Regions from separate parts of the Pseudoalteromonas sp. SR44-8 genome, predicted to be linked through region 2. Evidence: predicted binding sites of a transcription regulator. Region 2 holds the regulator's gene; the other holds the start of a gene.
The links. The regulator sigma-54, encoded in region 2, starts transcription at its own class of promoters, with help from an activator protein. The targets are predictions, from matches to a motif close to GTTGGCACGNNNNTNGNNT.
Positions count from the first base shown of each region.

Region 1 (3,535 bases), on a different contig from region 2:
AGATGCTGCATTGGTTAGTTCTGGCGCAGGTGCAGGGCAGTTTTTCTTAAATGGTGCAGATACCGAAACGCAAGGTGTGGATTTTGTTGCGACATGGAACACGGAAGGCTTAGGCGGTAGCCTAGATTTTACATTAGCGGCTAACTTTACTGAAACCGATGTGGTTGATTTATTTACTCCTGCGGGCAGTGGTTTGGAAACGATCCCTGTCGAAGATGTATTTTCTTCGCAAGAAACCTCAATCATCGAAGAATGGCAACCACAAGACAGAGTAAACTTAAGTGCATTATATCGCCTTGAAGATTGGACGGTAAACTTATCGCTCAATCGTTATGGCGAATACACGGTTGAAGATGGCGGTCGCCAGACTTACGGCGCTGAAATTCTTACCGATGTAAAAGTAAACTATTTTGTCACAGATAACTTGTCACTAAATATTGGTGCAAACAATTTATTTGACGTTTACCCTGATAAAAATACCATAGGTAATTCTCGCTCAGGCACAATTGTTGATGCTTCTGGTAATACTATTATCAGTTCAACCGGTGTATTTGAGTACTCACGCCGTTCAGCACCATTTGGTTTTAACGGTGCTTACTACTATGTAGGTGCTGAATACCGATTCTAAAATAACTTCTCCTACGTTATTTAGTTTTGAAGGGCCGTCTGGCCCTTTTTTTGCTTTTAGTGTGATGTGAGTGCGATGTGGTAGTTATCATACTCTTTGATATTATTCATTACTGTCATTAAAGTTTGATGCGTACTGTTTTCGTCAGCGGCTATTTGTACTGTGGCGATATTATACTTCGCAGCAAACATCGCAAGGTTAGTGGTAACTTGGTTTAAGTCAATTAATCGCCCCGCAAAATACACCGCATTGCTTTGGTCAATACTAAAATGAGCACTTTTAGTTTGTTTATCAATACTGGGTTTATCTACAGGCCGTTGCAGCTCTATTGCCACAGGTTTTACAAATGAAGTTGTAACAATAAAAAATATTAAAAGTATAAATACAATATCAAGCATCGGCGTCATATCAACGTCAGCGTTTTGTGGGTTTACATGTTGTTTATTTCTCATAATGGAACCTTGTTATTTTTGATAAAATGCTGCGGCGCCACAGCGGGATAGTAGGTACCTATTAATAAGCCTAGACGATTAAAATCATGCTGTGGTTAAATAAACATGCTATTTTTATTAATTATTTGCATTATTTTGTTATAAAAATCATTTAACTATAATTATGAGCATAAAAAAGCCCAGCGCGTGGCTGGGCTTTCATTTAAGCATTGTGGTTAATGCTTCTGCATACGGCTCATTTCCGTATGACAGCTTTGCATGGTCAGTAATACTTTAGCGAGGGCGGCTTCACAATCGTGCGGTTGTGGTTTTTTCATGGCAGCTTTAATTTCTTCAAGTGTTTTATCTTCCACTTCTTCAAGCTCTTTGAGATAAATTTGATCGTTGTTGGCACTAAATTTTGTGATCAGTGCGGTATATGCTCGGCGAGCTTCAACAGCAAAAGACGAACCATCTTCTCGTTCACCTTGCTGATTAATAGCGTAAGGCTGTAGGTTTTCAACGCTGACTTTACGTGCGTCTATCATACGCTGAAATAGCGCACCAATGGCTGGATCTTGTACTTTTTCCTGCGCCTTTTCATAAAAGTCGATGCCGCTGTTCATTACTTGGATAATGTCAGTGATATGATTTACTTCGTTTCCTTGCTGGGCATTCATAATATTGACCTCTTTAAGTTAAATGAATATTAAAGTTCAAGTAACTTAAAGCAATTGCCATTCCATTTTTAAATTATTTTAACATCATGATTATTAATACTTTTAAATTGATGTTTGCTTACTTGAAAATACCAGTAAGCAAATTTTACAGGGCTTTTGTAAGAGCGTTACTTTAATTCATCTGCAACTTCGGCTACTTTTTGGCGTAACCAAATATGACTGGCATCTCTGTGAAGTAATGGGCTCCAAATCATATCTAACTCAAATGGTGGTATAGGGAAGGGAGGCTCCAGAATTTGCAAACCGGGATCATCTAAATAAATATTAGCGGCTTTTGAAGGGAGTGTCGCAATCAGGTTCTTCTCTTTCGCTAGATGTATTGCAACGTGGTAATTACGGGTGAATGTGGCAATATTTCGGTGTTTACCAAAGTGGGCGAGCGCTTCATCAACCCAGCCAAGTTTTTGTACGTCTTTAGGATCCATACCAACCCCGACACCAAAACCTGTTTTACTTACCCAAATATGCCGAGCTTTTAAATAACTATCGAGGCTAAAATTTTCAATGATCGGGTTGTCAGCTTTTACTAAACAACAAAAGCTATCTTTCCAAATACGTTTGTGATGAAACGACTGCGGTAGGTTTTCGAAACGATTTATTGCCATATCAACTTTACCGTTTTCTACATCATGAAAAGTAACATCACTTGGAGTGAGAATATCGAGTGTGGTATCCGGCGCTTCATCGTGTAATTTACTCAGTAGCTTAGGTGCTAAGGTGCTGGCAGCATAGTCACTGGCCATAATCCTAAATACCCGTTTGCTTTGGCTGGCCTCAAATTCACGGTTTGGTGCAAGCGTTTCTTCTAATGTCATTAAGATGCCACGGATCACCGGCTGCAATTCAATAGCTCGTTCAGTGGGCACCATACCATCACTGGTGCGTACTAAGATCGGATCGTTAAACAGGTTACGTAAACGTTTTAAACCATTACTCATTGCCGGCTGTGTAATGCTAAGCTGGTTTGCGGCGCGAGTAACATTACATTCGCGTAATAAGGTGTCGAGATAAACGAGTAAGTTTAAATCTATTTTACTGATATTCATTGTGTGTCCTTTCGTCTACCATTGATGGATAAAACGCTGCGCTGCTGGATAAGGGTAGATATGGCTAACGACCCCTGCTTTTATATTTCGTTGCGCTTGCTGCCAAAATGCGACGTCTAATAGTTCTGGATGTGTTTGGCTGAAAACTGCTTTGTATTGCGGGTTTGGCATTACAAAAGTGCATAACTGCTCTGGAAATACATCTTGTGGTGCCACAGAGTAACTTTGCTCATTGGTTAAGTAGTCATCATAACTTTTTGCTTTAGGCAATGCCCTAAAGTTCATGTCTGTTAAATATTGCACTTCATCATAATCATAAAAAATAATGCGTTTGTGTTTACTGACACCAAAGTTTTTAAGTAACATATCGCCTGGGAAAATATTAACGGCGATCATTTCCTTGAGTGCTTGGCCATATTCTGCAATGGCAACAGCGGCATCTTCAGTATTAGCTTTTTCTAAATATAAATTCAGTGGCGTCATGCGTCGCTCAATATACATATGTTTGATGATCAGTAAGTCGCCTTCGATGATCATTGATGAACCAATAGTTTGTTTAAGCTGTGCAAGCAATGTAGCGTTAAAACGCGCAACAGGGAATACGACGTTAGAATACTCTATGGTATCTGCCATACGACCAACCCGATCATGGCTTTTAACTAATTGGTAGCGTTTGAGAACGGTATCGCG
Region 1 covers NZ_JACJDS010000013.1:60,148-63,682, forward strand. Annotated here, with positions in the region: gene H5183_RS08325 (TonB-dependent receptor plug domain-containing protein) at 1-628, shown strand, start outside; gene H5183_RS08330 (biopolymer transporter ExbD) at 685-1,080, opposite strand; gene H5183_RS08335 (PA2169 family four-helix-bundle protein) at 1,296-1,739, opposite strand; gene H5183_RS08340 (LysR family transcriptional regulator) at 1,907-2,845, opposite strand; gene aceK (bifunctional isocitrate dehydrogenase kinase/phosphatase) at 2,861-3,535, opposite strand, start outside.
Region 1: H5183_RS08335 (PA2169 family four-helix-bundle protein) is a predicted target of sigma-54. The motif match lies at 1,788-1,806, and genes of this name have one in related genera.

Region 2 (3,535 bases):
AGCAACAGATTTACCTGAGCCAGAACGCCCACTGATGATGATTAACTCCATGTAAATTCTCCTTCATTTAATACCAATTTTATTAAAAACATGCTCATTCTTGCTTGTTAAATAACCCACTAACTTTGTTTAAAATTATTTATATAGAACAACTATATCTCATAATTTCCACCTTGTTCTAGAGCTATTTTCCTGTTGCAATAATTACTCTCTAATTCAATACAATACAATTGGTATGACTACGATTGAGCTGCAATTACATGATACAAATCTTGGTCTGTTTTTGCGCTACGTAGTTGTTTACAAAAATCTTTGTTATTGAGTTTATCAGCAATTGTGGCTAACGTCTTCAAATGAAGTTGGCTGTCACCATCTGGTACGATGAGGGCTACAAATATATCAACTGGGCGATTATCAATCGCATCAAAATCAACCGGTGATTCACTCACTAAAATTATTGCTAGCGGGTTTTCAACACCACTCATACGGCCATGAGGGATAGCAATACCACGACCAATACCGGTACTACCTAGTTTTTCTCTCGATAGTAGTGCGTTGAGGATTTCTTGTTGTGATAGCTGAGGGAGTTGTTCATGAGCCAATTGGCTTATAAATTCAATGATCCGTTTTTTGCTATTAAAAAGGACCGCAGCTTTACTGCAGTCCTGACAAATAAGTGAGCTTAATTTCATAGTGTTAGTGTCGAGCGTGCTTCTCTTTGTGTTTAATTACTTGACGATCAAGTTTATCGATTAGTCCGTCAATAGCTGCATACATGTCTTGGTGCTCAGTCGAGGCAAATAATTCAGCGCCACTGACATGTAATGTGGCCTCTGCTTTTTGGCTTAGTTTTTCTACATCAAGAATAACATGGACATTGTTGATATGATCAAAATGCCTTTCAAGCTTGGCAAACTTATTGTTTACATAGTCTCTTAATGAATCAGTAATTTCTACGTGACGACCAGTTAAATTTAGTTGCATAAGCATTTTCCTCTTGTGATTTTACGCCTTAAATCAAACTTTTACGTTGATTTGACGGTGGAATAGCCAGCGACTCGCGGTATTTTGCAATAGTCCGTCTAGCTACTTTGATACCTTGCTCTGCCAATATATCTGCAATCTTACTATCACTCAATGGTTTCGCTGAGTTTTCTGCACTGATCAATTTTCTGATCAATGCTCGAATAGCTGTCGAAGAGCATTCGCCGCCGTTCTCAGTGCTTACATGACTTGAGAAAAAATACTTTAACTCAAAAATACCACGGGGGGTATGCATGTACTTTTGTGTCGTTACGCGAGAGATTGTTGATTCGTGCATCTCAACCATTTCAGCAACGTCGTTTAGTACCATAGGTCGCATTGCTTCAGGGCCATGCTCAAAGAATCCCTGCTGTTGTTTTACAATGCAGTTAGTTACTTTGAGTAACGTCTCGTTACGACTTTCTAGGCTTTTAATAAACCATTTAGCTTCTTGCAAATGCGAGCGTATAAATTGGCTGTCAGTGCTTGATTTTACTGAGCGTGACATTGCCGCATATTGGCTGTTCACTCTAATTTTTGGCATGCTGTCTGGATTAAGTTCAACCACCCAGCGACCTTTAATTTTTTTCACCGAGACATCAGGTATAACATACTCTGACTCTTCGCGTACTATAGTATCCGCAGGCTTTGGGTTAAGGCTGTGGATCAGTGTCATTACTTCTTTCAGCTCATCTTCTTTAAGCTTAGTCTTTTTCATCAAAGTGCGATAGTCACGACTAGCTAATAAATCGATATGATCAGTTAAAATCATTTTAGTCTCGCTAATCCAAGGAGTTGCAGGATCAAATTGATTTAATTGAATACATAAACATTCTTGTAGGCTGCGCGCAGCAATACCAACAGGGTCAAATAACTGAATGCGTTTTAACACTGCTTGCACTTCGTCTAGTTCGATTTCTTCTTCGTTATTACCTTGATTTAAGCTCTCTGCGATGTCTTCGCAGCTCAAGGTTAAAATACCTGAATCGTCAACAGCTTCAACAATCGCAATGGCAATAGCTTCATCGGTTGGACTAAAAGGTGTGAGCTGTAATTGCCACATCAGATATTCGTGCAGGGTTTCAGTTGAAGCACCTTGATAAATTGACTCATCTTCAGGCATTGGGCCGGATGACGTATTTGGCGCAGCACTCATGTATTCGTCCCAGGTGACGTCCATAGCCATTTCGTCACTTAAAGTCTCTTTACTTAATGCTTCGCTACTTTCTTGTTCATATTCGCTGGGCTTGTTGTCTGCTGATGCACTAACGGTTAAGTCATCGTTATCTTGTTTTTGTTCGTTTTTACCAGCCGTGTCGTCTGAATATTCATGCTCTTCTAGCTCTAACAATGGATTGCTGTCGAGTGCTTCTTGAATTTCTTGCTGGAGATCCAATGTACTGAGTTGCAATAAGCGAATTGCTTGTTGCAGCTGTGGTGTCATTGTAAGTTGCTGGCCCATGCGCAGCTGGAGTGATTGCCTCATGTATCTCTAACAATCCTTTTATTGTTATCATCGTTAAGTCTAGCAGATACTTAGCCGAGCGTGGCTTTATAGCCTAAATTGCTCGCCCAGGTAAACATCGCGGACTGTTTGGTCGGCAAGTACATGCTCAGGGGTACCTGATGCAATTAACTCCCCATGAGAAACTATGTAGGCTTTTTCACAAACATCAAGGGTTTCTCGTACATTGTGGTCGGTAATAAGTACGCCAATACCACGGTTTTTAAGGTGTTCAATAATCTTCTTTATATCTAACACTGAAATAGGATCAACGCCAGCAAAAGGCTCATCAAGTAAGATAAATTTTGGATTTGCGGCTAAAGCGCGTGCAATTTCAACTCGACGACGTTCACCACCAGATAATGCCATACCTTGGCTGTCGCGAATATGTTGAATGCTAAACTCATCAAGTAAGCTGTCTAGTGCTTCTTCTCTGGCTTGTTTATTCAGCTCTTTACGAGTTTCTAAAATAGCCATCAGGTTTTGATAAACAGTTAACTTACGAAAGATGGATGATTCTTGTGGTAAGTAGCCAATCCCTAACCGTGCGCGACTGTGCATTGGCAGTAAAGTGATGTCATTATCATCAATACTTATTTTACCTTTGTCGCTAGGTACTAAACCCACAATCATATAAAAAGTGGTGGTTTTACCTGCGCCATTAGGACCCAGTAAGCCAACAATGCTGCCTGCGCTAACTTCTAAACCCACGCTTTTTACAACTTGGCGACCTTTATAGCTTTTTGCTAAAAATTCAGCTTTTAATATACTCATGGCTGCCCTTTAGGTTTGTCTTTTTTACTGTCAACAGGTACCAAAATAGTGTGTACGCGATCGTTTGAGCTTGCGCCTTTTTCAGCACTGATCAGCTGTTGGTCCATATCATAGGTAATGCTTTTGGCATTAATTTTTTGACCTGCTTGAGTGACTTGTGCATTACCAATTAACGTTAAATAGCGCTTGGCGACATCGTAACGGACTTCATCAGCACTGGCGCTCATTATTGTG
Region 2 covers NZ_JACJDS010000044.1:24,416-27,950, forward strand. Annotated here, with positions in the region: gene rapZ (RNase adapter RapZ) at 1-51, opposite strand, end outside; gene ptsN (PTS IIA-like nitrogen regulatory protein PtsN) at 240-692, opposite strand; gene hpf (ribosome hibernation promoting factor) at 697-984, opposite strand; gene H5183_RS18375 (RNA polymerase factor sigma-54) at 1,013-2,509, opposite strand; gene lptB (LPS export ABC transporter ATP-binding protein) at 2,576-3,301, opposite strand; gene lptA (lipopolysaccharide transport periplasmic protein LptA) at 3,298-3,535, opposite strand, start outside.